DNA from 2 places in the Pelomonas nitida genome. Region 2 is predicted to be linked to the other one. Evidence: riboswitches for the same ligand, from Rfam matches in the RefSeq annotation. Region 2 holds a riboswitch; the other holds the start of a gene.
The links. Region 2 has a riboswitch for thiamine pyrophosphate ahead of thiC (phosphomethylpyrimidine synthase ThiC). Riboswitches for the same ligand answer to the same signal wherever they lie in the genome.

Region 1 (14,836 bases), on a different contig from region 2:
TACATCTCGAACGACAGCCAGCCGGTCCGCGCACGCGGCTGAGCCTGACCCCGGCGCGGCCCGCCGGGCCGCGCTGCCAACCCGTCCAAGGAGATCGCGATGACCATCACCTTCACTCCCCTGCGATGCGTGGCAGCCGCCCTGCTGGCATTCGGCGCCGTGGCTTCTCACGCTGCCCCCGCCGGCAAGCCGTTGGACCCGGTGCGCCTGCAGTACGAGCGCGAACGCGCCGATTGCATGATGGGCCGTACCCACCAGCCGCGAAACGTGTGCCTGCGTGAAGCCCGCGCGGCCTACGCCGAGGCGCGCAGCGGCCAGCTCAGCCGCGCGAACGACGGCCCCCAGCAATGGCAGGCCAACGCGCTGCAGCGCTGCCAGGCGCACCCGCCCGAGGACCGTGACCTGTGCGAGCGCCGCGTGCGCGAGGGGCAGGTGATGGGCAGCGTCGACGGCGGCGGGCAGATCACCACGCTGACGGTGCGTTCGACGGACATCGCCCGTTCGTCGGGCGGCTGAGGCCCGCAGGCCACCCAGCTGGGAGAAGCCGTGGTGGCCTAGCGCCATGCCGGCGTCGAGGATGGGCACACGGCGGTCGATCTGTCCTGGCGCCGTGCTGCTTCAGTGCAGCCGGCCACTGGCAGTTCAGCTTCTCGGCCTCAGCCACCGCCGTTGGTGTGGCCGAGGCTGCTCACGCCTTCTTCACGAACTCCGACTTCAGCCCCATCGCGCCGATGCCATCGATCTTGCAGTCGATGTCGTGGTCGCCATCGGTGAGGCGGATGTTCTTGACCTTGGTACCGACCTTCACGACCAGCGACGAGCCCTTGATCTTCAAGTCCTTGATGACGGTCACGGTGTCGCCGTCCTGCAGCACGTTGCCCACGGCATCCTTGATCACGCGGGCCTCGTCGGCGGCCGCGGCGGGTGCTGCCTGGGCCGACCACTCATGGCCGCACTCGGGGCAGCTCAGCTGGTCGCCATCCTGGTAGGTGTAGGCGGAATGGCACTTCGGGCAGGCGGGCAGGGTGGACATGGCGGCTCCTGTAGAGCGTGACTAAAGAAAAAGCCTCATCCGCTTGCGCGAATGAGGCTTTGATTTGGCTCCCCGACCTGGGCTCGAACCAGGGACCTACGGATTAACAGTCCGGCGCTCTACCGACTGAGCTATCGAGGAATTGACTTCTATGTCGGCACGTCAAGCGGTTGCGACGTGCGTCTTTTTTGTTCGCCTTGCGACGAGATTCTGTGGCTCCCCGACCTGGGCTCGAACCAGGGACCTACGGATTAACAGTCCGGCGCTCTACCGACTGAGCTATCGAGGAACAGAGCCCACGACTATAGCAGTTTTTTCGGCCGCGTCACAGTTTGATCTCGAGACTTGCACGGAAAGTTCGTGGCGCGAGGGGGTAGAGGTAGCTGTGCTCGTATTGCCAGGGCGACTCGCGCCAGGCTCGGCGGTTGGCGAGGTTGTCGATGGCGGCACGCCAGATCCAGGTCTGGTTGCCCGCGCCCTGCAGGTAGCGCAGGCCGGCGTCGGCGACGGTCCACGCGGGCACCGAGACGCTGTTGTCGGGCGTCGCGTAGCGCCGCCCCTCGTAGCGCAGCCCGAGTTGTGCCTGCAGGCCGGGCAGCAGGTCCTGGCGGACCTGGGCCTTGACGGCGCTCTGCGGCACGTTGGGTGGCTTGCGGCCGTTGGTGCTGGCGTCGCTGCTGCCTTCACGGCGCGCGTGCAGCCACGTGGCGCTGGCGAACACGCCGCCGCCCTGCCACTTCAGGTCGGCGCTGGCTTCGAGGCCACGGTGGCGCTCGTCGCCGTCGATGCGGCGCTCGCAGCTGTCGACGTCACCGCAGGCTGCGAACCCGGGCAGCGCGATGTCCTGCGACGCCGGGCGGCGGATGTCGAACACCGTGAGTGCGCCTTCGACGCGCTGCGTGCCGGTCTTCAGGCCGACCTCGGTCTGCCGGCTCTTCAGCGCCGGCAACGCCTGGCCGTGGTTGATGTACATCGGCAGGTTCGGTGCGACCTGGCTCTCGATGCCTTGGCCCCAGCTGGCGTAGAGCAGCCAGTCGGCGGCGATGGCATGGCTCACGGCCAGCCAGGGCGTCGTCACGCCTTGCGAGTAGTTGGTCGGTTCGGAGCCGTCGGTGCCCACGCTCCGGCGGTGCAGCCGGGTGTGGCGCAACCCGAGCCAGGCGCTCGTGTCGGCGCTGAGTGCCACGTGATCGCGCAGGTAGAGCTCGTTGCTGCGTTCGTCGCGGTTGGTGTTGGCGTAGGCGAGCGTGGGGTCGGCCGGCGTTACCGCGCTGCCATCGATGTTGCCGGTGCCGACGCCGTTGTAGGCCTGGCCCTGCGAGCGGCTCTTGAAGCGGCTGGTCAGCCCACCGACGGTGAGGTCATGGCGCAAGCCCGCGAGCTGCAGCGGGCCGCTGGCGGACAGGTCCAGCGCCGTCGTGTCGCGGTGCTCGTGCTCACTGCGAAAGTCGTAGAGGTCGTAGCTGCCATCGGGGCAGAAGCTGGAGGCGTAGTAGGTGCCGTCGGCGGCCGTGCAGCCGAAGGCGTAGGCGAGCCTGTCGTCGGTGCGCAGGCGTTGCAGGCCCAGCGACGCCTGGGCGCGCCAGTCACCGGCCAGCTTCTGCTGCACGCGCAGCGATGCGTGCGTGTTGTCGAACACGACGGGCTGGCTCCAGGGCTGGTTGTTCAGGTTGAGGTTGGGGTCGATGCGCTTGGCGTCGGGCAGCGTGTTGCCCAGCAGGCTGAAGGCTTGCTGGCTGGGCTGGGCCTGGTGGTTGAACTCGACCTCGGCCTCGATCAGCGTGCTGGCGCTGACGCGCCAGTCGGTGGCGACGGCGACGGTGTTCGAGTGGCCCTGGCTGTTGCGCAGCGTCGGCTCCAGATGGGCGGCCGCGAGGTTCACGCGCAGGCCGAACTCGCGTTGGGCGCCCAGGCGCTGCGAGTGGTCGACGCTGGCCTCCACCGTGCCACCCTGGATGGCGCCGACGGTGAGCGTCGTGGCGTCGTCGGCCAGTGGGCGCTTGACGACGAAGTTCACGAGGCCGGCGGGCGAGCTGGTGCCGGCCTGGATGCCGGAGCTGCCTTTCAGGATCTCGATGCCCGACTTGTTGGCCAGCGACAGCGCGGTCTCGCCGCTGATTGGCAGGCCGTCGCGGCGCAGGTTGAAGCGGTTGTCGAGATCGAAACCGCGGATCTTCAGCTGCGACCAGTAGCCGACGGGGTTGTAGGCATCGGAGACCGACGCATCCAGCTTGGTGATGCCGGCCAACTGGTTGATGCCCAGGTCGTCCAGCCGTTCGGCGGACAGGCTCAGCGCCTGCATGGGCAGCTTGGCCGGCGGTTCGCTGAAGCCGGTCAGCGACGGCGCGGCTTCGGCGGCCTTGCCGGTCACGGTGACGGCGGGCAGCGTCTGGGCGGCCGCGAGGCCGGATGCGAGCAGGGCGGTCGCCGTGGCGATGTGGGAAAGAGAGGAGCGTGCCATCGGAATGCGAAGCGATGGCAGGTCGGCAAACGAGAACGCGCCAGGCCCGGAGACGGGTGATGGAGGGCCGGGCGGGTCGGCTGCTTCCCTGCGCGAGGATTACCTCAATCAGGTTCAAAGGGACTGTCTCAGTCGCACTGGCCGTGGCCGGTGCAACACCCCTAGCGAAGCGCGCTGCCGGAAGCAGCGCGTGGGCGGCATTCTATGGGCTGGCCGCCCGCCGGTGCGGGCGCGCCGAGTCAAGCAGCGCTGGTGGCCGGGTCAGTCGGCGGCGGGGGGCGTGACGCCGAGCCGCTCGTGCAGCTTGGGGCTGGTCGTCGTGTACTGCAGGTGGATGGTCTGCCCCGGGAAGACGCGCTCGGCGGCCGCGAATGCCGCGAGCGTGGCTTCGTGGAAGCCGCTGACCAGCAGCTTGCGTTTGCCGGGGTAGTGGTTGATGTCGCCGACGGCGTACACGCCGGGCAGCGAGGTCTCGAAGCGGGCGGTGTCGACCGTGACCAGCTTGCGCTCCAGCGCCAGCCCCCAGTCGGCGATGGCACCGAGGCGCGGGCTCAGGCCCAGGCGCACCAGCAGCAGGTCGGCCGCCAGCGCCTGCGTTTGCGCGTCGGCGTCGAGGATGTCCAGCCCTTGCAGCCGGTCACCGGCCAGGCGCAGTGCCACCGGCTGGCCGACGGCAACCCGCACGCGGCCGGCGTCGCGCAGCGCCTGCAGGCGGGCCAACAGGTCGGCCGGGGCCTTGAAGGCGTCCTTGCGGTGCACCAGCGTCACCTCGGCGGCGAGGCCGGTTTCGGCGAGCTGGACGGCGGCGTCCACGGCCGGCGCCTCGCCACCCAGCACCAGCACGCGCCGGCCGGTGGCGTCGAGCCCGTCGAGCTGGTGATGGATCTGCCCGCCTTCGAGCGCCTCGGCGCCGTCCAGGCGCAGGCGCTTAGGCTGAAAGGCGCCCACGCCGGCCGCGATGAACACGGTGCGCGCCAGCCATCGCGTGCCCGCAGTCGATTCGACCTGGTAGCGGCCATCCGGCAGCGGTTGCAGCGCCGTGACCTCCTGGCCCAGGTGCAGCGCCGGCGCAAAGGGGCGGATCTGCTGCTGCAGCCGCTCGATCAGCTCAAGCCCGCTGCACATCGGCACGCCGGGTACGTCGTAGATGGGCTTGTCGGCGTAGAGCTCGGCGCACTGGCCGCCCACGTGGGGCAGGGCGTCGACCACGTCGGCGCGCATGCCCAGCAGCCCGAGCTCGAAGACCTGGAAGAGGCCCACCGGGCCCGCGCCGACGATGACGGCGTCGGTCTCGATGATCGGAGTGGCACTGCTGTTCGTCATGGCGATGTCGCCTCAAGGGGTTTGGCGAGCGCTTCGCGCCTCGCGCCATCCAGCGACTCCCGCCGATCTGGCTTTGCCAGGCGGCCGGGAGTGCCCCCTTGAGGGGGCGCGCGAAGCGCGTAGGGGGGGCTCGTTTCTAGCGAATCAGCTCGGGCAGCTTGCCCGTCTTGTCCTTCCACTCCTCGGCGTCGGGCAGGGCGGGCTTGCGCTTGGTGATGCTGGGCCAGTTCTTGGCCAGGTCCGCGTTGATCTTGATCATGTGGATCTGGTCGCCCGGGACATCCTCCTCCGGCATGATCGCGTTGACCGGGCACTCGGGGATGCAGACGGCGCAGTCGATGCACTCGTCCGGGTCGATGGTCAGGAAGTTCGGGCCTTCGCGGAAGCAGTCGACCGGGCAGACGTCGACGCAGTCGGTGTATTTGCAGCGGATGCAGGCTTCGGTGACGACGTGGGTCATGAGCGGCTCTGATTGTTAAGGTGCCCCGGTTCGGGCGAAACGACGATTTTATTGGAGGCCGGGAGCGCGCCCGTCCCAACGATGAGAACGGCGGGGCGGCCGCCGTGAACAGGTGCAGCGTCGGCGAGGTCGCGCAGCAGGTGTTCGCTGGTCTGCGCATCGGCGCAGCCCGCGCGGCTGACGACCAGCGCGGGCGTGTCCGGCGGCCAGCCGGCGGCCAGCAGCTTCGGGCCCAGCGTGTCGAGCTGGCGTCCGGCCATGTAGAAGACTTCGGTGTCGGCCGACAGCGCCGCGCGCAGCTCGCCCTCGGCCGTCATGGCCGTCGTGAGGCTCACATTGCGGCCGCGGCCGCGGCGCGTCAGCGGGCGTTGCGTCAGCGCGGCGGCGGCTGACGCGGCCGTGACGCCGGGGATGACCTCGCTGGCGATGCCGGCATCGGCCAGGGCCTGCAACTCTTCCTCGAGCCGGCCGAAGACGCTGGCGTCGCCGCCCTTGAGCCGCACGACGACGGCATGCTGCTGCGCGGCCTGCACGAGCAGCGCGTTGATTTCGGCCTGCTTGGCCGAATGCTCGAAGCCACGCTTGCCGACGGACACCCAGCGGGCCTGCGGGGCGAGGTCTTGCAGCGCGGGGTCGGCCAGGGCATCGGCCAGCACGACGTCGGCCGTGGCCAGCGCGCGGGCGCCGCGCACCGTGATGAGGTCTGCCGCGCCGGGGCCGGCGCTGACGAAGATCACGCGGCCCGTCACCGGCACACCCGTCGCGCTTCGTGCGGCCCCGCCAAGCGGCAGCGAGCTTGCTCGGGGCGGCCCGGCGCGGCGCTCCTGCCCATCACCAGTCCTCTTCGGTGGTGGCGGCCTGGCGATCCACCAGCAGCGCGCCGCTGGTGCGGTGGCTGGTGGGGTCCACGACGATCAGCGCGCCGCCGACGCGGTTGTCGGCAAAGGGCTCGACGGGCAGCTCGTGCTGCACTTCCATCTGCACGCGGCCGATCGTGTTGACGGGCAGTTCGTGGGCGTCCTGCGGTGTCAGCGAGTTGATGTCGAGCACGGAGTCGATCGCCGAGATGCGCGCCTGCACCCAGCGGTTGCCGTGGCGCACCCAGTATTTGCGGCCGGGCTTGGCGGGCTCGGTGTCCAGCCAGGCCAGCGTGGCCGGGAAGGTCTTGGCCTGCGCAGCCGTGTTCGGCGTGACGATCCAGTCGCCGCGGCTCACGTCCAGCTGGCGGTCCAGCACCAGGCCGGCCGAGTCGCCGGCCGCGGCGCTGGCGACCGTCTCGCCGGCCAGGCGCACTTCGATGACCACGGCGCTCTGCTTCGACGGCAGCACCTCGATGGTGTCGCCGGCCTTCACCGCACCGTGAGCGATGCGGCCCCACAGCACGCGCGGCTGCACGCCGGTGCCTTGCGACTGGTAGGCGTCCTTCTGCACGTATTGCACGGGCAGGCTCAGCGGTGCGTCGGTGCGCTCGGTGCTGCTGGGCAGGCGCTCCAGCACCTGCAGCAGGCTCTCGCCGCTCCACCAGGGCGCGTCCAGCGGCTGGGTCACGTTGTCGCCGCGCAGCGCGCTGACGGGCACCGTGGCGGCCACGTTCAGGCCGGCGGCGGCTGCGAACTTGTCCAGCGCCGCCTTGACCTTGGCGAAGCCGGCGCCGGGGTCGGCGAGTGCATCGATCTTGTTGACGGCGAACACGAGGCTGGGCACGCGCAGCAGCTGGGCCAGCAGCGAGTGGCGGCGGGTCTGCGGCAGCAGCGTGACTTCGTCTTGCGTCAGGTCCAGCTTGGTGATGTCCACCAGCACGACGGCAGCGTCGCTGCCGGCTGCGGCCGTGACCATGTTGCGCGTGTACTGCTCATGGCCGGGCGCATCGGCAATGATGAACTTGCGCGTCTTGGTGGCGAAGTAGCGGTAGGCCACGTCGATGGTGATGCCTTGCTCGCGCTCGGCCTCCAGGCCGTCCGTCAGCAGGCTCAGGTCGATGGGCCGGCCGGCGGCGCGGCGCTCCAGCGTGTCGAGCTGGTCGGCCAGGATGGCCTGGCCGTCGAACAGCAGGCGGCCGATCAGCGTGCTCTTGCCGTCGTCAACGGAGCCCGCAGTCAGAAATCTCAGTGCCTTCATGTCAATTCTCAGTATTCGTTAGCGCTGACGCTGTGGGCCAGCAACCCATCACAATCCAGTGACTGCCGCGGAACCGGCTTTGCCGGGCCGCTGGCAGTGCCCCCTCGAGGGGGCTCGCGAAGCGAGTAGGGGGTGGGCTAGAAATACCCTTCTTTCTTGCGCTTCTCCATGGAAGCTTCACTGGTGCGGTCGTCCATGCGCGTGGCGCCGCGTTCGCTGACGGTGACGGTCAGCGTTTCTGCGACCACTTCGGTCGCGTTGGCGGCCGGGCTCTCGACCGGGCAGGTGCAGGTCATGTCGCCCACGGTGCGAAAGCGCACCTGCACCGTCTCGACGGTTTCGCCTTCCAGCGGCGGCGTCACGTCGGTCAGCGGCACCAGCAGGCCTTTGCGGCGCATGACCTGGCGGTCGTGCGCGTAGTACATCGGCGGCAGCGGGATGTTCTCGCGGGCGATGTAGAGCCACACGTCCAGCTCGGTCCAGTTGCTGATGGGGAAGCAGCGGAAATGCTCGCCCGGGCGGATGCGCGTGTTGAACAGCGTCCACAGCTCGGGGCGCTGCTCTTTGGGCTGCCATTGGCCGAAGCTGTCGCGGTGGCTGAAGATGCGCTCCTTGGCGCGCGCCTTCTCTTCATCCCGACGGGCGCCGCCGATCAGGCAGTCGAACTTGTGCTCTTCGATGGTCTCCAGCAGCGTGACCGTCTGGTGGCCGTTGCGGCTTTCCAGCGGGTGGGCCAGGCGGATGGTGCCGCGGGCCATGGAGTCTTCGAGGTGGCCCACGACGAGGCGCTCACCCATCTCGGCGACGCGCTGGTCGCGGAAGGTGATGACCTCGGGGAAGTTGTGGCCCGTGTCGATGTGCACCAGCGGGAAGGGCAGGCTGCCGGAATAACCGCTCGGATGAGCGGCGTTCTTCATCTTGAAGGCCTTCTCGGCCAGGCGCAGCACGACGCAGCTGTCCTTGCCGCCGGAGAAGAGCAGCGCGGGGCGCTCGAAGCTGGCCGCCACCTCGCGCAGGATGAAGATGGCCTCTTCTTCGAGTGCGTCGAGATGGGCGTGATCGACGTCAGCAATCATTTGTTCGGGTTTCACAGCAACATTCATGATTTGGCGTGCAGGCCGCATTCCTTGGTGGAGTCTTCCCACCACCAGCGGCCGGCGCGGAAGTCTTCTCCAACCGCGATCGCACGCGTGCAGGGCGCGCAGCCGATCGAGGGCATGAACTGGTCATGCAGCGGGTTGTACGGAACCTCGTATTTCTGAACATAGGCCCAGACCTCGGCCCAGGTCCAGTCGGCGAGGGGGCTGATCTTGCGGCGGCCATTGCCGTCGTCTTCATCAAACGCGACATCGCCGCGCGCGCCCGATTGCTCGCGGCGCAGCCCGGTGATCCAGGCGGTGCGGCCGGCCAGCATGCGGGAGAGCGGCTCCATCTTGCGCACGCCGCAGCAGGCCTTGCGCAGCTCGATGCTCTTGTACATCGCCTCTTCGCCCTCTTTGCGGACGAACTGGATGACGGCCTCGGCGACGGGTTTGAACACCTCGACGGCTAAGCCGTAGCGATCCTTGATCCGAGGCAGCAGCGCGAGCGTCTCGGCGTGCAGCTTGCCAGTGTCCAGCGTCGCGATGTGCACGTTCAGGCCGGCGCGCGAGATCAGGTCGGTGATGACCATGTCTTCCACGCCCAGGCTGCTGCTCTGCACCAGGCCGTCCCTGTGCGCGGCGCAGGCGTTGCGCAGGTGCTGCTGCGCGGCTTCGATCTTGGCGTCGAGGGCAGGCGTCCATTTGGCGTAAAGGCCGATGGCGTTGCCGGCCGCAGGCGCGGCAGCCCAGGGCAGGCTGGAAACGCCTTCGCTCACGCTGCGCTCCTGAGGAACCACGGCCGCGTCTCGGCCACGTCACCCTGGTAGAAGCCGACCGGCGCGAAGAGGTCCAGCGCCTTCTGCGCGGCCGCCTGCGACTGGTCGCCGCGCAGCACCACTTCGTCGAAGCCGGTGCGGGCCAGCAGCTGCATCATGTCCACCAGCACTTCACCGCGGGCGCGGATGGCGCCCTTGAACTTGAAGCGGCTGCGCAGGATGTGGGCCTGGCTGTAGGCGCGGCCGTCGGTCCACTTCGGGAAGTCCAGCACGACGACGGCGATGCGGCCCAGATCAGGCTGCAGCTGCGTGATGTCGGCGTCGTTCGGGAATTCGATGGCGACCTGCACGTCCTGGGGCCAGTGGGCGCGCACGGCGTGCCATTGCTCCAGGCTCAGCAGGCGGTTGGGCGCCGGATCCGGATCGGGCTTGGGGCCGTCTTCGCCGACGGCGTGCTGCCAGGGGCAGGTGGAGGCGTTGATGAACTTCATATCGTGATCAGGCCTTGGCAGTCGAAACACGCACGGCGTTGGCCGCGGTCTTGAAAGGGTCGAGCCCCAGCCGCTTCACCGCATCGATGAAGTGCTCGCCACTCAAGCGCTCGCGCTTGAAGGTGTCGATGACGGCGTCGATGGCGTCGGCGATCTCGTCGGCCGCGAAGCTCGGGCCGATGACCTTGCCGGCCACCGTGGCGCCGGCCAGCGTCGTGCCGTCGCCGCCGCCCAGCGTGAGCTGATACCACTCCGTGCCGTCCTTGTCGACGCCCAGCACGCCGATGTGGCCGCTGTGGTGGTGGCCGCAGGAGTTGATGCAGCCGCTGATGTGCAGGTCCAGCTCGCCGAGGTCTTCCAGCTCGTCGATGTCCTGGTAACGCTCGGCGATGGCGGCGGCCAGTGGCAGCGAGCGGGCGTTGGCCAGCGCGCAGAAGTCGCCGCCGGGGCAGGCGATCTGGTCGGTCAGCAAGCCGGCGTTGGGGGTGGCGAAGCCGGCGGCGCGGGCGGCCTGGAACAGTTCGGGCAGGTCGGCCTCGCGCACCCAGGGCAGCACGAGGTTCTGGCGGTGCGACACGCGCAGCTCACCGTGGCTGAAGCGGTCGGCCAGCGCGGCGGCGGTGTCCATCACGTCGGCGCTGGTGTCGCCGGGGGCGATGCCCACGCGCTTGAGGCTCAGCGTGACGGCGCGGTAGCCGCTGACGCGGTGGCCGTGCACGTTGCGCGAGAGCCAGCGCGCGAAGGCGGGGTCGCTGGTGTCCAGCTGCACGGTGGGTTCGGGCTTCACACCCGCGGGGTCGACGAAGCAGGCCGCCACGCGGTCCAGCTCGGCCTGCGGAATGATCTGCTCGTGGCCGGCCGGGTCGCCGGCGAGGATGCGCTGGTATTCCTCGTTGACGGCGTCGAAGAACTTCTGGCCCTCGGCCTTGACGAGGATCTTGATGCGGGCCTTGTAGAGGTTGTCACGGCGGCCGGCGAGGTTGTAGACGCGCACGATGGCCTCGATGTAGACGAGGATGTGATGCCACGGCACGAAGGCGTTGATCTCCACGCCCGGGATGGGCGTGCGGCCCATGCCACCGCCGACGAAGACCTGGAAGCCGACTTCGCCGGCGGCGGTCCTCTTGAGCTGCAGGCCGATGTCATGCCAGCCGATGGCGGCACGGTCTTCGGCGGCGCCGCTGATGGCGATCTTGAACTTGCGCGGCAGGTGGGCGAACTCGGGGTGCAGCGTGCTCCACTGGCGCAGCACCTCGGCGTAGGGGCGCGCGTCGACGATCTCGTCCGGCGCGATGCCCACGAAGGCGTCGCTGGTGATGTTGCGGATGCAGTTGCCGCTGGTCTGGATGCCGTGCATGTCCACGTCGGCCAGCAGGTCCATCACGTCGGCGCTCTTCACGAGCGGGATCCAGTTGTATTGCAGGTTCTGGCGCGTCGTGAAATGGCCGTAGCCGCCCTGGCCGGCGAACGGGCCGTCGGGCTGGCGGTCGTACTCGCGCGCAATCCTGGCGAGCTGGCGCAGCTGGCGGCTGCTCAGCTCGCCGTAGGGCACGGCCACGCGCAGCATCGGCGCGTGGCGCTGGATGTACCAGCCGTTTTGCAGGCGCAGCGCGCGGAACTCGTCGGCACCCAGCGTGCCGGCGAGGTGGCGCTCCAGCTGGTCACGGTATTGCGCGGCGCGGGCGCGGACGAAGCGGCGGTCGAAGTCGGTGTACTGGTACATCGAAGTAGTCTTTTAGTGAATCACTTTCCAGCCGGCCATCAGCAGCGACGCGCACAGCAGGCTGCGAACGATGCCGTCCGGCAGGCGGCGGGTCAATTGGGCGCCCAGCCAGATGCCCGGCAGGGAGCCGATGAGTAGCGTGCCGAGCAGGGCCCAGTCCACGTTGCCCAGGCTGGCGTGGCCCAGGCCGGCCACCAGGGTCAGCGGCACGGCGTGGGCGATGTCGGTGCCGACGATGTCGCGGGCCAGCATGCGGGGGTAGATCAGCAGGATCAGCGTTGCGCCGATGGCGCCCGCGCCGATCGACGACAGCGACACCAGCACGCCCAGCAGCAGGCCCGCCGCGACCGTCAGCCAGGGCTTGCGGGCCTCGGGAATCCAGCGCTCCAGCCACAGGCCCAGCGTCTGCCAGCTTTGCTTGAACGCCACGACGACGGCGGTCAGCAGCAGCGCGATGCCCAGCGAGAACTTCAGCGTCGACGCCCAGTTCTGCGTGATGCCGCTCAGGTGCATCAGCGCGATGGTGGCGATGGAAGCAGGCACGGAACCGGCCAACAGCCGGCGCACGATGACCCAGTTCACATGGCCGTGGCGGGCGTGGGCGATGGAGCCGCTCATCTTGGTGAGGCAGGCGAACCAGAGGTCGGTGCCGATGGCGACGGCCGGATGGAGCTTGAACACCGACAGCAGCAGCGGCGTCATCAGCGAGCCGCCGCCCACGCCGGTGATGCCGACGATGAGGCCGACCGCCAGTCCGCTCGCGATCGCGATCAGCATCCAGTCCAGCACTCGACAGCCTCCTGCGGCAACCCCATGTCACCCGAGGGCGCGACTCTAGGGAATCTGGCGCCGACGCAGAACAATTTAATTCTTCGGGCCATATGCCCTGGCTGAATAAGCAATCTCAGTTTGTGGCGAGCAGCCGCAGCGCGGCCACCTGCTCGGCGATGCGCGTGGGCACCGGCTCGCGGCCGGCGAGCATCGCGCGGATCAGGTCGGCGTTCTCGGCCGGGGCGCAGGCCGGCGACAGCGGCCAGTCCAGGTCGGTCGTGTCGGCGGCGTGCAAGGGCGCGACCTGGCCATCCTGGAAGCCTATCAGGTGGGCCTTGCGGCGCAGGTGGGCGTAGGCCTCGCCTTCGCTCGCGCGCATCAGCAGCGTTCGGCCGCCGTTCGCAGTCAGCGCGGGCAGGGCGCCGGCCATGCTGTCCAGGTATTCGGGGTGGGTGACAGCCACGACCCGCACACCCCGGCCGGCGGGGAAGGGGTCCAGCAACTTGGCCAGGCTGTGCGAGCTGTTGCGCAGGCCCAGGCGCGGGCGCAGGGCCATCAGCCGGTTCAAGCCCGGGTTCAGCAGTTGCAAAGGCAGCACGGCCAGCCGGTCGGCCGCCAGCCGCTGCTCGGCATCTGCCAGCGAGGCGCTGGCGGGCAGGTCGAGGGCGTCCAGCAGCTCAAAGGGGCTCACGCGGCTGTCGAAGTCATGCCGGCCGAAGATCAGCACCGGCACGCCCTCGCGGGCCAGCAGCAGCGCCACCAGCGGCATCAGGTTCGCCTGCTTGCGCGCGCCGTTGAAGCTGGGTAGCAGCACGGTGCGCGGCCCAGCGGGGGCGGCCAGCCGCGCCGTGCGGGCCGTGATCGCGGCCAGGAAGCCGGCCACCTCCTCGGCGCTTTCACCCTTCACGCGCAGCGCGATGAGCAGGGCGCCCAGTTCGAGGTCAGGCACCTGGCCGTCCAGCATCTCGCCGAACAGCTGCTCGGCCTGTTCACGCGTCAAGTCGCGCGCGCCACGGGCGCCGCGGCCCACTTCCTTGATCAACGGGGCGTAGTCCATGCCCGCAAGTGTAGAAACGTAGAAACGACAAAGGCCGCACGAGGCGGCCTTCAGGATCGGCAGGGGCCGATCAGAACGCGAAGGTGGCGCCCAGGGAGATCAGGCGCACGTTACCTCCCGCGTCAGCGTCCCCGGCTTTTGTCGAGTCAATACCCAGTTCCAGCTTGACGGCAGGGCTGATGGCGTACGACGCGCCGATACCGGCATAGACGTTGGTGTCGTTCCGTGAGCCTGTGCCGCTTCCATAACCCGTGATGAAGGAGTCGGCCTTGGTCTTGACCTGAGCCACGCCCAGGCGCAGGTTCAGGCCCCAATCGTTGTTCAGCGGCAGTGCGTATGCGCCGCCCAGCGCGATCGCCGATACCTTGACAGAAATCCAGTCGGCGCCGCCGGCGAGCTTGGACTTGCCGAAGTTGACGTAGCCCAGTTCGGCGCTGAAGCCGTTGCCGAACTTGTAGCCGCCGACCAGCTTGCCGCCGGTGTCGGAGGTGTCGCAGGAGGGCGCGCCCTCGCAGTCGAGGTTCAGGTGCGTGGTACCGACTGCGCCGGTCACGTAGAACTTGTCGCTCGACTGGGCCTGGGCGGAAGCCGCACCGATCAGTGCGGCCAGGATGATTGCTTGCTTCTTCATGGAGACTTTCCCTGTGTTTCTCTCCGGCGGCGGCTGGGCCGCTCGCCGACCTCGATGAGGCGGCGCGCATGCTAAGGGGCGGTGGGCAGAGCTCCGGCCGCTCAGGCCGCCCTGTCGCGGCGATGCGACGTGGCCAGTGCCGGAAAGGGAAAAATGCCATGCCGGGTGTCGTTGCGCGGCTGCGGCGGAGGCGCTGGCTGGCGCGTGGATACTCGGGCATCTCGGTCGCTGACGGGTCACATGCTGCGCCCCAAACCCAAGACGCTCTATGTCACGCTCAGCGTGGCGATGATCTGCCTGGTTGCGTTGGTCTATGGCGTGTTGATGCTCTACGAGCGCTCGCGCAACGACGCGTTGTTGCTGCAGCAGGCCGGGGCTGCGGCCCGGCGCATCGGGCGCGAGGCGGCGGCCGTCGTCGAATCGGAGCTGCGGCCGGCGCGCGTGAGTGTGGCGCTGATGGCCAGCGGGCCGCTGGGCCGGGCACGCACCGACGCTGAACGCCTGGCGGCGCTGCCGCAGATGGCCGCTGCCTTGCGCGGCAACGCGGCGGTGTCGGCCGTGTATGCGGGCACCACCGGCGGGGCGTTCCTGCTGCTGCGCCGTCTCGCGGACGACACGGCGCGCCAGCGCATGGGCGGGCCGCCGCAGGCCGAGCTGGCGCTGCAGATCGTGCGCCGCGACGGTGACGTGGTGACGGGCACCTACCGCTTCTATGACGCGGCGCTGAAGGAGCTGGCGGGCGCTGACCGGCCGGGCTATGACTTCGACCCCCGAACGCGCCCGTGGTTCGATCAGGCGCGGCGCGCCAAAGACGGCGCGGTCGTGCAGTCGGCGCCCTATCGCTTCTATACGACGGGCGAAGTCGGCGTCACGCTGGCGCAGGCGCAGGGTGAGGCGGTCATTGGTGCCG
Region 2 (14,836 bases):
GCCGGTGCGGCGGGCGATGCGCGCCAAGCGCGTGCCCGCGTGCTGCTGGAGCGGCTGGGCCTGGGCGAACGGCTGAACCACCGCCCGGGCCAGCTGTCGGGCGGTCAGCAGCAGCGGGTGTCGATCGCGCGGGCGCTGATGAACGGTGGCGACGTCATCCTCGCCGACGAACCCACCGGTGCGCTCGACCAGGCCAGCGGCCGCGAGGTCATGCGCATCCTGGCGGAGCTGCATGACGACGGCCACACGGTCATCCTCGTGACCCACGACGCGCAGGTCGCGGCACATGCGCAGCGGGTCATCGAAATCAGCGATGGCGTCATCGTGGCCGACCGTCGCCAGCCCGACGCCGCCCCGCGGCCGCGCCGCGAGCGCACACCGCCCGCGCGCAGCGGCAGCGCCCTCGGCGCGCTGGCGGGCCGGCTCGCCGAGGCCACCCGCATGGCCTGGCGTGCCATGGTGGGCCACCGGCTGCGCACGCTGCTGACGATGCTGGGCATCATCATCGGCATCGCGTCGGTGGTGTCGGTCGTCGCGCTGGGCGAGGGCTCGCGCCAGCGCATCCTGGCCGACATCAGCTCCATGGGCACCAACACCATCAACGTCATGCCCGGCACGGGCTTTGGCGACCGGCGCGCCGCCGCCGTGCGCACGCTGCGCGCGGGCGACGCCGATGCGCTGGCACAGCTGGACTATGTCGACAGCGTCACGCCCACGGTCAGCGTCAGCGCCGGCCTGCGCTACCGCAACGTCGATGTGTCGGCCAGCGTCAGCGGCGTGGGCGAGCAGTTCTTCCGCGTGCGTGGCTACACGTTTGCCAGCGGCCAGGGCTTTGACACCGAGGCCGTGCGCCAGCGCGCGCAGGAAGCCGTCATCGACGACAACGCGCGCAAGACGCTGTTCCCCAACGGCGAGAACGCGCTGGGCGAGGTCATCCTGCTGGGTTCGCTGCCGGTGCGCATCGTCGGCGTCACCGCCAAGAAGAGCAGCGCCTTCGGCAACGACGATGCGATCAACGTCTGGATGCCCTACACGACGGCCATGAACCGCGTGAACGGGCAGGACTATCTGCAAAGCGTCACCGTGCGTGTCAGCGACCGCGTGGCCAGCAGCATCGCGGAGCAGGGCGTCAAGCAGCTGCTGACGCAGCGGCACGGCAAGGAAGACTTCTTCCTGATGAACACCGACAGCATCCGCCAGACGGTGGAGCAGACCACCGCGACGATCACGCTGTTGATCTCGTCCATCGCGCTGATCTCGCTGCTGGTGGGCGGCATCGGCGTCATGAACATCATGCTGGTGTCGGTCACCGAGCGCACCGGCGAGATCGGCGTGCGCATGGCCGTTGGCGCGCGGCAGAGCGACATCCTGCGGCAGTTCCTCGTTGAGGCCGTGCTGGTGTGCGTCATCGGCGGCGCCATCGGCGTGGGCCTGGCCGTCGGCGGCGCGCTGCTGTTCAACCAGGTGGCCGGCGACAAGTTCCAGATGAGCATCTCGATGCTCGCGGTGGCGGGCGCCTTCGGCGTGTCGACGCTGATCGGCGTGGCGTTCGGTTTCCTGCCGGCCAGGAGCGCCGCCAAGCTCAATCCGGTCGAGGCGCTGGCGCGGCTGTGAGCGGCGCGCCGCGCCGTCGGTGCGCTTCAGTGTGCGTCAGTGCGCGGCCGGCAGGGCGTCGAGCGATTGCTTGAGCCGCTTGAAAGCGGGTGATTCGCGCAGCGCCGCCGCACCGGCGCGCTGCAGTTCGATCACGTCGTGGGCCTCGATGGTGAAGGCCGTGGGCACGCGCAGCAGGGAGTGGCGGATCTTGTCGTCCGGCACGTCGTGCAGGCTGACGCTGACGACGTGGATCTCGGCGTCGGCCGCGAAGGGGCTGCCCGGCTGACCGCGCGTGCGCAGGATCTCGTCGCGCCAGCGCCGCTGGTCATCGTTGAGCATGGCCAGCGTCACCTGCGTCTCGCGCGAGCCGGCGCCGAAGATCAGCGACTCCAGCACCTGCGTCGTCGTGGGCACGCGGTCGCTGTTGTCCACGCGTTCCGTCAGGCTGCGCTCGGAGTTCACGGTGACGAGGATGAGCCGGCGGATCGTGCCGGGCGTGACCTCGGAGAAGTTCGCGGTCATGGAGCCCGTGGCCACCAGCCGGTCCAGCATCAGGCGCACGCCGAGGTTGTCGGTCACGCCGCCGTCCACGAGGTGGATGTAGGGCCGTTCGCGCGCATTGCGGTAGCTCTCGACGCTGCTCTGGAGCATGCGCGCGCGGTAGTCCTGCGCCGGGGCCGGGGCCGGGGTGCTGGCGGCCTGCGGGCAGGCGTCGGCATGGTTGCGCAGCGTCACTGGTGACAGCAGCAGCGGCACGGCCGACGAGGCCGCCACTGCGAACGACAGCGGTGTGGCTTCGATATCCGAGCAGATCAGCTGGAACTGCTCGGCCGTGAAGTCGAACGGCGCGCCGGTCGTCAGGTCGGTCGCCGTGATCATCAGCTCGGGCGCGCCGGGGCGCTTGATCACGTCGGCGAAGGTGCGGCCCTCGAAGAGCTCATCGAAGCGCTGCGCGAGGATCTGCGTGCGCCCGTACCAAGGCGAGGTCAGCCGGTAGAGCCGCTTGGGCCAGAGCGCCTCGCGAATCAGGCGGCCTTCGAAGGGCACGAGCAGGAAGTCGGGCTCGAACCGCTGCAGTGTCGCGTCGCCGAAGGCGGCGAAGTGGGCGGCCAGGATGCTGCCACCCGACACGCCGCTGATGAGGGCGACATGGTCGAGCAGCGACGAGGTCTGCCCGTCGATCGTGAGCGTGGTGGCCTTGAGTTCGCGCAGCACGCCCAGGCCGAAGGCAGCGGCCCGCGCGCCACCCCCGGAGAGCGTGACGGCCATGGTGACCGGCTGCGCCGCCGTCGGGGGCAGCCGGCGCGACTCGGCACCGGCCTGCTGGCCGGCGTCAGCGGCCGGCGGGCGCGGCGCGTTGATCCAGGGGCGGTAGCTCGAACAACCGGCAAGCGCCAGCGCCATCACCACCATGCTCACGCGCCCCGTCCACCACCTTGCTGCCGCCATCACCACCGCACGCCTTCGTTCGTTTCATGCCATCAAGGTTGCCAGGCTGCCAGCGCCAGCTGCACCTGGGCATAGGCCGCCAGAGCCTGTGCCTGCTGCTCGAGCGCCTGCTGCGCGGCCGAGAGCCGCTGCTGGCGCGTGGACAGCGACGTGGCGGCGGGTTCGAGCCCCAGCGCCTCGCGGCGTGCACTGTAGGTCATGGCCTGGTCGGCCGAGCTGAGCGCCAGCTGTGCCTGCCGCCAGCCCAGCCAGCGCGCCTGCCAGCCACGCAGCGACGACTCACCCTCGGCCAGGGCCGTCAGCACCGTCTGCTCGAACTGGGCCCAGGCGGCCTCGTTGCCGGCCTGGATGGCGGCGGTCTCGGCGGCGCGCCGGCCGCTGTCCAGCCAGTCCCACTGCAGCACCGGGCCGGCGGCGTAGCGCACGGCGTTGGCGCGGCCGAGCTGCCCGGGCGTCTGTTGCAAGCCCAGCGTGGCGGCCAGCGAGAGCCGCGGCAGGTAGGCACGCTCGGCGAGCACGGCCTGGCCCAGGCCGGCGCGCAGTTGGGCCTCGGCGCGGGCGACGTCGGGGCGGCGGCCCAGCAGGTCGGCCGGCACGGTCAGCGTGGCGTCGTCGGGCACCGAGGGCAGCGGAGCCGGGGTTTGCAGCGACTGCAGCAGCGGCCCCGGGCGGGCGGCCGACTCGCCCGTCAGCACGGCCAGCGCGGCCAGCTCGACGGGCGTCTGTGCGTCCCAGCCGGCCCCGGCGGCGCGCAGCTGGGCCAGCCCGGTGGCCGCGGCATCGGCCTCGCGCGGGTCCTCCAGGCCCGCGCGGGCGCGTGCCTGCAGCTGGGCCAGCCGGCGGGTGGCCACGTCGAGCTGCTCGTCAGAGAGCCTGGCCGCCTGCTGCGCCTGGCGCAGGGCGATGTAGTGCCGCACCACCTCGGCCTGCACGAGTGCCTGGGCGCCGCGGGCATCTGCCGCGGCGGCGTCCACCGCACGGTCGGCAACTGCCTGCGCGGTGCCGACACGGCCGAAGAGGTCGACCTCCCAGCTCAGCGCCTGGCCCAGCGTGACCAGGCGCTGCTCCGGCGGCCGCGGCAGCCCTTGCCGATAGGGGTCGACCTCGGTGAGGGAGGGGCGTGCGGCCTGCGCCTGGGCGCTCAGGCCGCCTTGCAGCCGCGATTGGGCCTGCACGCCGCCGGCGCGGGCGCGGGCTTCGCGCACGGCGGCGAGCGCCGTCTGCAGGTTCAGGTTGCGGGCCTCGGCCTGCGCCACCAGCGCATCGAGCGTCGGGTCGTGCAGGTCTTGCCACCAGGCGTGGCCGGCATTGCCGGGCAGGGTGTGGTGGCCGGTGGCGGCCGGCAGCGGGGCGTCGTGGCGGGCCTGCAGCGCGGGCAGTTGTGGGCCCGGGGCGACGGCGGCGCAGCCGCCCAGGCCCAGGGCCAGTGCGAGAGCCAGCGAGAGAGCCGCGCGCGCGCGGCGGCGGTGGAGCGAAGTGTTCATGGCGGACGGGAAGGTTCAGGCCGACGTGGCGGCCGGGGCCGGCACGCGGTAGGCGACGGCATAGAGGGCGGGGATGAGGCCCAGCGTGATCAGCGTGCCCAGGGCCAGCCCGCCCATCATCACGACGGCGAGGCTGGTCCACACGGCGCCGCCGTAGAGGTAGAGCGGCACCAGGCCGAGGATGCAGACCATCTTGGTCATGACGATGGGGCGCAGCCGCTTGGCCGCCGCGTCCTCGATGGCGTCCGGCCCCGGCATGCCGCTGGCGCGTGCCTCGTCGATGGCGTCCAGCAGCAGCACCGCGTTGTTGACGATGATGCCGGCCAGCGCCAGCAGGCCCAGGGTGCCGACGAAGGTCAGCGTGGTGCCGGTGAGCTGCAGGGCCAGCGCGGCGCCGATGCTGACGAAGGGGATGCTGGCCAGCACGATGAGGCTTTTGCGCAGGCTGCCGAACTGCCAGACGAACAGCAGGAACATGGCCAGCACGCAAGCGGGCAGCAGCGCGGAGATGGCGCCGTTGGCGCTGGCGTTCTCCTCGATCTCGCCGCCCAGCGCGACACGCACCTGGCCGTCCTGCTGCACGGTGTCGATCTCGGCCGCCACGGCATCGGCCAGCACCTGGGCCGTCCAGCTCGCATGCCGAGCGCTGATGGTCAGCGTGCGCTCCTGGTTGTAGCGCTGCAGCACCGAGGGCTGGGCGGCCAGCTCCACACGGGCCAGCTGGCCCAGCGGCACGGTGCCGCTGCCGTCCGGGCGTTGCAGCGGTGCGGCGCGGAGCTGTTCCACGTGGTCGCGAATCGCCAGCGGGCCGCGCACGACCACGGGCAGCAGCGTGTCGCCATCACGGAACTGCGTGACGGCCTGGCCGGCCAGCAGCAGATCGAGCTGGCGGGCGATCTCGGCGTGCGAGAGACCGGCGCTGGCGGCCTTGAGCGGGTCGACCTGCACTTGCAGCTGTGGGATGGCGCGCTCGGCGTCGCTGGAGAGCTCGACGATGCCGGGCAGGGCGCGCAAGGCCTGCGTGAGCCGGGCGGCGGCGGCCACGTGCGACTGGCCGTCGGCGCTGGACAGGCGGAACACCGCCAGGCCCGATTCGGCCGAGCCCATCGAGAAGCGCTTGGGCTCGAAGCGAACTTCGGGGAACTGGCGGGGCAGGGCCTCGCGCAACCGGGCCAGGGCCTGGGCGTGGGTGACGCCCGGCGCCAGCGTCAGCACGGCATAGGCGCGGTGCGAGGCCGGGGTGGGTGGGTTCAGCGCCAGGATGAAACGGGGGCCGCCGTCGCCGACGTAGATCGCATGGCTCTGGATCTCGGGGAAGCGGCTCGCATCGGCCAGCGCCTGCGAGATGCGGCCGGCCGTGGCCAGTGTGGCGTCGCCGCTGCTGTCGGGCGCCAGCTCGATGCCCATCTGCAGCTGGCGCCGCTCGGAGGCGGGCATCAGCTCCGACGGCACGTGGGCGAACAGCCAGCCTGCCGCGCCCAGCAGGGCCACCATGGCGCCGATGTAGGTCGCCTTGTGGCGCAGCACCCAGCGCACCTTGCCGCGGTACCAGTCGGTCAGCGATTCGACGGCGCGGGCCGTGCGGCTCAGCTCCGCATGGTGCCGGGCGAAGCGCTGGCACAGCAGCGGTGTGACGGTGACGGCCAGCACCAGCGACAGCAGCAGCGCGATGGCCATCACGATGCCCATGCTGCGCAGGTACTCACCGGTTTCGGTCTGGCTCAACACCAGCGGCGTGAAGGTGAGGATGATGGCCAGCGACGACACCAGCAGCGGCACGAACATCGAGCGCCCCGCCTCGGCGGCGGCATCCTCGCGCGGCTGCCCCAGCGCGAGCCGGCGCTCCATGTCCTCGGCCACGACGATGGCGTTGTCCACGAACAGCCCCAGCGCAATGATGATGGCGCCGATGGAGATGATGTGCAGGTCGATGCCCAGCAGCTTCATGGCCACCAGGCTGACGAGCACCGTGGTGGGCACGATAGCGCCGACGATCAGGCCCGTGCGCAAGCCCAGGAACAGCACCACGATGCCCATGACGATGACGGTGGTCTCCAGGAAGACCTGCCCCACCTGCCGGAGCTGTTTGCTCACGACCTCGGCCTGGTCGGTGATCGGCACCAGGGTCATGCCCGGCGGCAGATGCGTCTGCAGGCGGCGAATCTTTTCCTGCAGATGCTCGGCGAAGCTGATCACGTTGAGGCCCGGGTCCATCGACACCGCCAGCACGGCGGCCGCCTGGCCGTTGACGAACGCACCGGTGCTGGCCGGGGCCAGCGGCACCCGCGCGACGCGGGCCAGCTGGCCCAGCGGCATCCAGCCGCCGCGCGGCAGCGCCACGAGCGTCTGCTCCAGCGCCGCGAGATTGGCGGCATCGCCGCTGACCTGCAGCGCGAGCTGGGCGCCGCCGGCATTGACGAAGCCGGCCGGCGCGACGATGTTGCTGCGGGCCAGCGCGTCGGCCACGGCGGTGGGTGTCAGCCCTTGCGCAGCCAGGGCCGGCAGGTCCAGGCTCACCTCGACCTGCTCGTCACGCAGGCCGTGCAGTGTCACGCGCTCGACGCCGGGCAGCTGGTAGAGCCGATCGCGCAACTGGCGGGCCTGCTCGCGCAATTCGCCGGGCGTGTAGTCGGGCCCGGTGAGGCCCAGGGTCAGCACGGCGACGCGGCCGAATTCGTCGTCCACCAGCGGGCCGGTGGCGCCTTGCGGCAGGCGCGGCTGCACGTCGGCCAGCCGGTTGCGCAGGCGCTGCCAAACCGCGGGCAGCGCCTGTGGTGAGACGTCCGGCTCCAGCTCGACATAGCTGAAGGCGAAGCCGGGGCGCACCGTGGTCTTGACGCGCCTCACCTCGGGCAAGGTCTGGATGGCTTCCTCTGACGGGCGGGCGACCAGCTGCTCCATGCGCTCGACGGAGGCGCCAGGAACGAAGGTCAGCACGGTGGCGGTGCGGATGGTGATCTGCGGCTCTTCGGTGGACGGGAAGTCCAGCACCAGCCACAGCCCGCTCAGGATCAGCAGCAGCGCAGCAAGGAAAGCGAAGCGGGGGCGCTTCAGGGCGTAGGCCGTGATGTTCATGACGGGCCCTTTCAGCGCAGCCGGCTGACCGGTGTGACGGCCTCGCCGGCCACGAGCGCGGGTGCGCCGGCCAGCACGACCTGGTCGCCGGCCTTCAGGCCCGTGCGCACCTCGACCTGCTCGCCCTGCAGCGCGCCCAAGGTGACCTTCACCCGCTCGGGCACCTGGCTGCCGGCGGGCAGGCGCATCACCTGGCCGTCGCCAGGCCGGGCCGCGTCCAGCTGCACGGCGCGCAGTGGCACGAGCAAGGCGCCCGTGGCGGGAGCGCGAGGCCAGAGTTGCACCGACACCGCAGCACCGGTGGGCCAGTCGTCCGGGGCGCTCAGCAGCACGCGGCGGCTGCCGCCGGCTTCCAGCCGCGCACCCACCTGCAGCACACGGCCTTCGGCGTTGCCGGCCGGGCTGCGCAGCGTCAGCGCCTGGCCGGTGGTGAGTGGCAGATCGCCGGGCACGGCCAGCCACAGTTCGCGGCCGCGGCCTTCCAGGCTCAGCACCGGCGTGCCGGCGCCGACGACCTGGCCGACCTCCAGCTGCCGCGAGGCCACGCGGCCGTCAAACGGGGCGCGCAGCGCCACCTGTTCGCGGCTCCAGGCGGCGCCGGCGCGCTGCGCCTCGGTCGCAGCCACGGCAGCACGCGCCGCCTGCACCTCGGCCTGCACGGCCGTCCATTCGGCGTCGCTGGCGGCACCGGTCTCGTGCGCGGTTTGCAGCCGCTGCTCGCGGCGCAGGGCTTCCGCCAGCTGGGCCTGCAGCCGGCGGCCTTCGGCCTCCGTGCCGGCGAGCTGGGCCTGCAGCGGTGCCGCGTCCACGCGGGCCAGCAACTGGCCGCGGCGCACCGTGGCGCCCGGCTCCACCAGCACCTCGCGCACCACGCCCGCCACGGCGAACGCGAGCTCGGCCCGCTCGCGGGCGCGCACCTCGCCGGCGAACGTCAGCCCGCCCAGCGGCGCCTCCAGCACAGTGGCCACCAACACGGGGCGGGGCGGCGCCGATGCGGGCGGCGTGTCATGGTTGCCGCAGCCGGCCAGCAGCAAGGCCGCGGCGAGCAGGGTGCCGCCATTCAACAGCGACGAGGGTGAGATCAGGAGGGCGGCGGGCATGACGAAGCCGGAACAGGCAAGGGTTGCGATGGGACGGAACTCTAGGGAGGCAGGGGTGCCGAAGAGGGTGCTTTTCCGGCCAGTCCAGGCTCAGTTCCGGCCCGGCTGCTCCGTGGCAGTGCCACGGGCCGGCGTGGTGTGATGTACTCCTGGTGCCCATGCCAAGCTGGTTCTGTGCCCTGATGCACCGCCGGAGCCGTTGTCCCGCCCATCATTCAAAGGGCCTGCTTCGGCCAGTTCCTGATCACCCTGTTTCGCCATGTCACCCGCCAGATCCGCACCCCGCGCCACGCCCGACCCACGCAGCCAGGCCAATCTCATCCCGGGCCTGGCGCGCGTTTTGCTGGCGCTGGTGGAGGAGCGCGGCCTGCAGCCGGAGCGGCTGTGTCGTGGGCTGGGCATCAGCCCGCATGACCTCGCCATGGCCGACGTGCTGGTCTCCTATCAGCAGACCCGCGCGCTCATCCTGCGGGCCCAGCGCATGCTGGGTGAACCGGCGCTGGGTCTGGCCGTGGGGGCGCGCCAGACGCCCATCTCGTGGGGGCTGCCGGGCCTGGCCATGCTGACCTGTGCGACGCTGGGCGAAGCCGTGCACTACGGGCTGGAGCGGCAGATGCACACGGGCTCGCTGCTGGAGCATCACGTCGTCGTCGACGGCCTCAGCGCCCATCTCACGGCCACGCCCCGCGTGTCTGACCTGGAGATCGAGCCCTTTCTGGTGGTGGAGGCCTTCGCGGGCTCCGTGGCCGTCGTGCGTGCGATGGTGGGCGCGGCGTTCCGGCCGGTGCAGGTGGACCTGGCCCATGCCAGCGACGGCCATCGGCGGCTCTACGAACGCTTCTTCCATTGCCCGGTGCGTTTCGAGGCCGACGAGCACCGGCTCACCGTCGCGTCCAGCTGGCTGCAGGCGCGGCTGCCGGGCTACGACCGCATCACCAGCGACCTCGTCCGTCACCAGCTCAACCAGGTGTTGCGCGTGCCGATCGGGCAGGACGACCTGCTGGCCTCGGTGGCAGGCCGGCTGCGCCATGGCTTGCGCGATGCGCCCAGTCAGGGCGCCATGGCGAGCGAGGTCAACGTCAGCGAACGAACACTGCGCCGCAGGCTGGCCCAGCGGGACACGAGTTTTCGCGCGCTGCGCGACAGCACCCGGCTCGAGCGCGCGAACGACTTGCTGAGCAACACGGCGATGACGATTGCCGAGGTCGCGCAGGCGCTGGGCTATGCCGATGCTCGCTCCTTCCGCCGCGCGTTCAAGCGCTGGACCGGGCAACTGCCCACCGCGTTGCGCGAGGGTTGACGCGCATGGGCTTGCCAAGTGAGGGCAATGGCCCGCACAATCGCGCCCGCTCCGGGGTGCCGGGGCTTGGTTCACACCAGGCCTTGACGCTGAGACGGTCATTGATGACCGAACCCGTGAACTTGAACCGGCTAGTACCGGCGTAAGGAGAGCGCATGCCTCGCGGCGTGCCGATGGACACCCTCTGCGGTGGACCGTCTGGCGCACGCACAGGCGGCCTTGGAGCAGCTAACCCTTCAGCTCCAGGAGACCGCCGTCATGAATGCCCCCGAAAACAACCTCTCGCTCGCCGAGCGCCTGTCGCTGACGCGCGAGCCCTTCCCGGCGTCGCGCAAGGTCTACGTGGCCGGCAGCCGGCCCGACGTGGCCGTGCCCATGCGCGAGATTGCGCTGACGAACGGCGAGCGCGTCGTCGTGCACGACACGTCCGGCCCCTACACCGACGCCAGCGCGACCATCGATGTGCGGCGCGGCCTGCCGCCCATCCGCTCCAGCTGGGTGGGCGACCGTGCAGACACCGAGGCCTACGCGGGCCGCACCCGCGTCGCGCTGGACGACGGCGGCAAGGAAGACAGCGAGCGCATCGCCCAGCTGCGTGCCGAAGCAGCCGCGCTGCAGCGCCCGCCACGCCGTGCGCAGGCCGGCGCCAACGTCAGCCAGATGCACTATGCGCGCCGCGGCATCGTCACGCCCGAGATGGAGTTCGTGGCGCTGCGTGAGAACGGCAAGCGCGAGTGGATGCAGGCCTACCTGTCCGACGCCGAACGCGAGCAGCGCCTGAAGGGCAGCGCGATGGGCGCGCGCATCCCGGCTGTCATCACGCCCGAGTTCGTGCGCGACGAGGTGGCGCGTGGCCGTGCGGTCATTCCGGCCAACATCAACCACACCGAGCTGGAGCCGACCATCATCGGGCGAAACTTCCTGGTCAAGGTCAACGCCAACATCGGCAACTCGGCTGTCACGTCCAGCATCGAGGAAGAGGTGGAGAAGTTGGTTTGGAGCATCCGCTGGGGCGCGGACACCGTGATGGACCTCTCCACCGGCCGCAACATCCACACGACGCGTGACTGGATCGTTCGCAATTCGCCGGTGCCCATCGGCACCGTGCCCATCTACCAGGCACTCGAGAAGGTCGGCGGCGTGGCCGAGGACCTGACCTGGGCCATCTTCCGCGACACGCTGATCGAGCAGGCCGAGCAGGGCGTCGACTACTTCACCATCCACGCCGGCCTGCGCCTGCCGTTCATCCACCTGACGACCAAGCGCCGCACGGGCATCGTGTCGCGGGGCGGCTCCATCCTCGCCAAGTGGTGCATCACGCATCACCGCGAGAACTTCCTGTACACGCATTTCGAAGAGATCTGCGACATCATGAAGGCCTACGACGTCACCTTCTCGCTGGGCGATGGCCTGCGCCCCGGCAGCGCGGCCGACGCCAACGACGAGGCCCAGTTCGCCGAGCTGAAGACGCTGGGCGAGCTGACGCAGATCGCGTGGAAGCACGACGTGCAGACCATGATCGAAGGCCCCGGCCATGTGCCCATGCACCTGATCCAGGCCAACATGGACGAGCAATTGAAGCACTGCCACGAGGCGCCGTTCTACACGCTGGGGCCGCTGACCATCGACATCGCGCCTGGCTACGACCACATCGCCAGCGCGATCGGCGCGGCCATGATCGGCTGGATGGGCACGGCCATGCTCTGCTATGTGACGCCCAAGGAACACCTGGGCCTGCCCGACCGCGACGACGTGAAGCAAGGGTTGATCGCCTACAAGATCGCCGCGCATGCCGCAGACATCGCCAAGGGCCACCCCGGCGCCCGTGCACGCGATGACGCCATGAGCAAGGCGCGCTTCGAGTTCCGCTGGAACGACCAGTTCGCGCTCGGCCTGGACCCCGACACGGCGCGCGACTATCACGACGAGACGCTGCCCAAGGATTCGTCCAAGGAGGCGCATTTCTGCTCCATGTGCGGGCCGAAGTTCTGCTCGATGAAGATCACGCAGGATGTGCGCGATTACGCGAGCAGCAAGGGCCTCGAGGCTGCCGATGTCGTGGCCGAGGGCATGGCGCAGAAGTCGGCCGAGTTCAAGGCCGCCGGCAGCGAGTTCTACATCCCCATCCACAAGGGTTGAGCATGGACATCGCCATCGCAGGCGCCGGCGTCATGGGGCGGCTGCTGGCCTGGCAACTGGCGCGTGCCGGCCACCGCGTGACGGTTGCGGACCCGGCCACCGGCCCCGACGCTGCCGGTGCCGCCGGCTTCAGCGCCGCCGGCATGCTGAGCCCGCTGGCCGAGCAGGAGCATGCCGAGGCCGACGTCGTCGCGATGGGCTGGCGTTCGCTGGCGTTGTGGCCCGGCATTGCCGACGCGCTGGAGCAGCCCGGCCTCGTGAAGATCGATGGCAGCCTGTTGTTGGCGCATGGCGCCGACCTGGGGGCTGCGCAGCGCGTGCTGGCGCGGCTGGACGATGGCCCCGAGCCGCTGGACCGCGCGGCCTTGCAGCGGCTGGAGCCGGCGCTCGCGCCCGACCTCAAGGCCTGGCGGCTGCCGGGCGAGGGCCAGCTGTTGCCGCGTGAGTTGCTGGTGGCGCTGGCGCGGCAGGCTGCGGGCGTGGACTGGCTGTGGGGGCGGCGCGCTGCGACCGTGCAGCCGCATCGCGTCGAGCTCGATGACGGCCGGCGATTGGACGCCGACCTTGTCATCGACACCCGGGGCCTCGGCGCCAAGCCCGACATGCCCGCGCTGCGCGGCGTGCGCGGCGAGATCCTGTGGCTGCATGCACCCGGCGTGCCGCTGGGCCGGCCGGCGCGGCTCATGCACCCGCGCCACCGCGTCTACCTCGTGCCGCGGCCGGGCGACATCGTCGTCGTCGGTGCCTCCGAGGTGGAAAGCGAGGACTGCTCGCCCGTCAGCCTGCGCAGCGCCGTCGAGCTGATGGCAGCCGCGCACAGCGTGCTGCCGGCGCTGGCCGAGGCGCGCATCGTGCACATGGAGACCAATCTGCGGCCGGCGCTGCCCGATCACCGGCCGCGTGTCGATGCGCAGCCCGGCCTGCTGCGCATCAACGGCCTGTTCCGCCACGGCTGGCTGCTGGCGCCGGCGCTGGCGGAGCAGGCCCTGCAACATGTCTGAGTTCACCGTCAACCGAGAGCCGCAGCCCTGGCGTGACGGCCTGAGCGTTGCGGCGTTGCTGGCCGAACAGGGCCGCGCGGCCGACGCCGTCGCCACGGCGCTCAACGGCGCCTTCGTGCCGCGTGCACGCCGGGAGGTCACGCTGATCCAGCCCGGCGACGAGCTCACCCTCATTCAACCCATCACCGGAGGCTAGGGAACCATGCGCGAACCCCACACAGCCGCTCCTTCCGCCGCGACGCCGCGCGGGAATCACTCACAGCGCCCGACGACCTGGACCCTCTACGGCCGCGAGCTCACGAGCCGCTTCCTGCTCGGCACCGCCGGCTATCCCTCGCCCGAGGTGCTGCGCCAGGCCATCCACGCCAGCGGCGCCCAGGTCCTTACCGTGGGCCTCAAGCGCACGCTGGCGGCGGCGGGCGACAACGGCTTCGTCGCGGCCATCCGCGAAGCGCTGCGCGAGATTGGCGGCGCGTTGCTGCCCAACACGGCCGGCTGCCGCACGGCGCAGGAGGCGATCACGCTGGCCCACATGGCCCGGGAGCTGTACGACACGCGCTGGATCAAGCTCGAGGTCGTCGGCGACGACTACACGCTGCAGCCCGACCCGTGGGAGCTGGTCACGGCCGCCGAGCGGCTGGTGAAGGACGGCTTCGCCGTGCTGCCGTATTGCACGGACGATCTCGTCACGTGCCGGCGGCTGCTGGACGCGGGCTGCGAGGTGCTGATGCCCTGGGGCGCGCCGATCGGCTCGGGCCAGGGCTTGCTGAACCCGTTCGCGTTGCGCACCTTGCGGGCGCGGCTGCCCGGTGTGCCGCTGATCGTGGATGCCGGCATCGGTGCGCCGTCGCATGCGGCGCAGGCCATGGAGATGGGGCTGGACGGTGTGCTGCTGAATTCCGCGGTGGCCCAGGCGGGCGACCCGGTGCGCATGGCTGCCGCGTTCGGCCAGGCGATCTCTGCGGGGCGGCTGGCCTACGAGGCCGGCGTGATGGCGGCGCAGGACATGGCTGTGGCCAGCACGCCGGTCGACGGCCGGCCCTTCCTGATCCCATGAGCGGGCCCGTCATCTGGAGCGTTGCCGGGCTGGACAGCGGCGGAGGCGCCGGGCTGAGCGCCGACCAGCGCGCCGCCGACGCCATGGGCGTGCACCTGTGCGGCGTGGCCGCCGCGCTGACGGCGCAGAACAGCGTCGCGGTCGAGGCGGTGCATGCCGTGCCCGCCGAGCAGCTGGACGCCCAGCTCAGCGCACTGGCGCACGACCTGCCGCCCGCCGTCATCAAGACGGGCCTGCTGGGCGGCGTGGCGCAGCTGCGCGTGCTGACGCGTTGGGTGGACCGCCTGCGCGAGCGCGGCCCCGTGGCGCTGGTCGTCGACCCCGTGCTGCGCGCGTCCACCGGCGCCAGCTTTGCCAGCGACGAGCTGCTGCAGGCGTACCGCGACGAGTTGCTGCCACGGGCAACGGTCGTCACGCCCAATCGCCGCGAGGCCGGGCGGCTGGCGGGTGACGGCGAGCCGCCGTTGCAGGCAAGCCGGCTGGGCGTCGAGACGGTGTGCATCACCGGTGGCGACGAGGGCGGCCCGTTGGCGATCGACTGGCTGGCCAGCCCGCAAGCCAGCGGCTGGCTGGCGCTGCCGCGCCGCGACGCGCGCAACCACCACGGCACCGGCTGCTGCTTCGCGACGGCGCTG

Region 1: linked by a shared signal. The riboswitch ahead of ACG00X_RS01360 (TonB-dependent siderophore receptor) and the one ahead of thiC (phosphomethylpyrimidine synthase ThiC) in region 2 are both predicted to bind thiamine pyrophosphate.

The regions. Positions count from the first base shown of each region.
Region 1 covers NZ_JBIGIA010000001.1:308,324-323,159, forward strand. The annotation lists gene ACG00X_RS01335 (OmpA family protein) at 1-42, shown strand, start outside; gene ACG00X_RS01340 (hypothetical protein) at 100-516, shown strand; gene ACG00X_RS01345 (zinc ribbon domain-containing protein YjdM) at 689-1,033, opposite strand; tRNA gene ACG00X_RS01350 (tRNA-Asn) at 1,099-1,174, opposite strand; tRNA gene ACG00X_RS01355 (tRNA-Asn) at 1,247-1,322, opposite strand; gene ACG00X_RS01360 (TonB-dependent siderophore receptor) at 1,359-3,494, opposite strand; TPP riboswitch at 3,563-3,667, opposite strand; gene ACG00X_RS01365 (NAD(P)/FAD-dependent oxidoreductase) at 3,756-4,817, opposite strand; gene fdxA (ferredoxin FdxA) at 4,954-5,277, opposite strand; gene cobA (uroporphyrinogen-III C-methyltransferase) at 5,274-6,026, opposite strand; gene ACG00X_RS01380 (sulfate adenylyltransferase subunit 1) at 6,109-7,395, opposite strand; gene cysD (sulfate adenylyltransferase subunit CysD) at 7,533-8,498, opposite strand; gene ACG00X_RS01390 (phosphoadenylyl-sulfate reductase) at 8,495-9,253, opposite strand; gene ACG00X_RS01395 (DUF934 domain-containing protein) at 9,250-9,744, opposite strand; gene ACG00X_RS01400 (nitrite/sulfite reductase) at 9,752-11,467, opposite strand; gene ACG00X_RS01405 (sulfite exporter TauE/SafE family protein) at 11,480-12,244, opposite strand; gene ybiB (DNA-binding protein YbiB) at 12,372-13,295, opposite strand; gene ACG00X_RS01415 (outer membrane beta-barrel protein) at 13,366-13,926, opposite strand; gene ACG00X_RS01420 (HD domain-containing phosphohydrolase) at 14,167-14,836, shown strand, end outside.
Region 2 covers NZ_JBIGIA010000002.1:366,465-381,300, reverse strand. The annotation lists gene ACG00X_RS04140 (MacB family efflux pump subunit) at 1-1,614, shown strand, start outside; gene ACG00X_RS04135 (patatin-like phospholipase family protein) at 1,651-3,009, opposite strand; gene ACG00X_RS04130 (TolC family protein) at 3,078-4,529, opposite strand; gene ACG00X_RS04125 (efflux RND transporter permease subunit) at 4,545-7,604, opposite strand; gene ACG00X_RS04120 (efflux RND transporter periplasmic adaptor subunit) at 7,616-8,704, opposite strand; gene ACG00X_RS04115 (AraC family transcriptional regulator) at 8,964-10,004, shown strand; TPP riboswitch at 10,047-10,170, shown strand; gene thiC (phosphomethylpyrimidine synthase ThiC) at 10,263-12,143, shown strand; gene ACG00X_RS04105 (FAD-dependent oxidoreductase) at 12,146-13,144, shown strand; gene thiS (sulfur carrier protein ThiS) at 13,137-13,340, shown strand; gene ACG00X_RS04095 (thiazole synthase) at 13,347-14,201, shown strand; gene ACG00X_RS04090 (bifunctional hydroxymethylpyrimidine kinase/phosphomethylpyrimidine kinase) at 14,198-14,836, shown strand, end outside.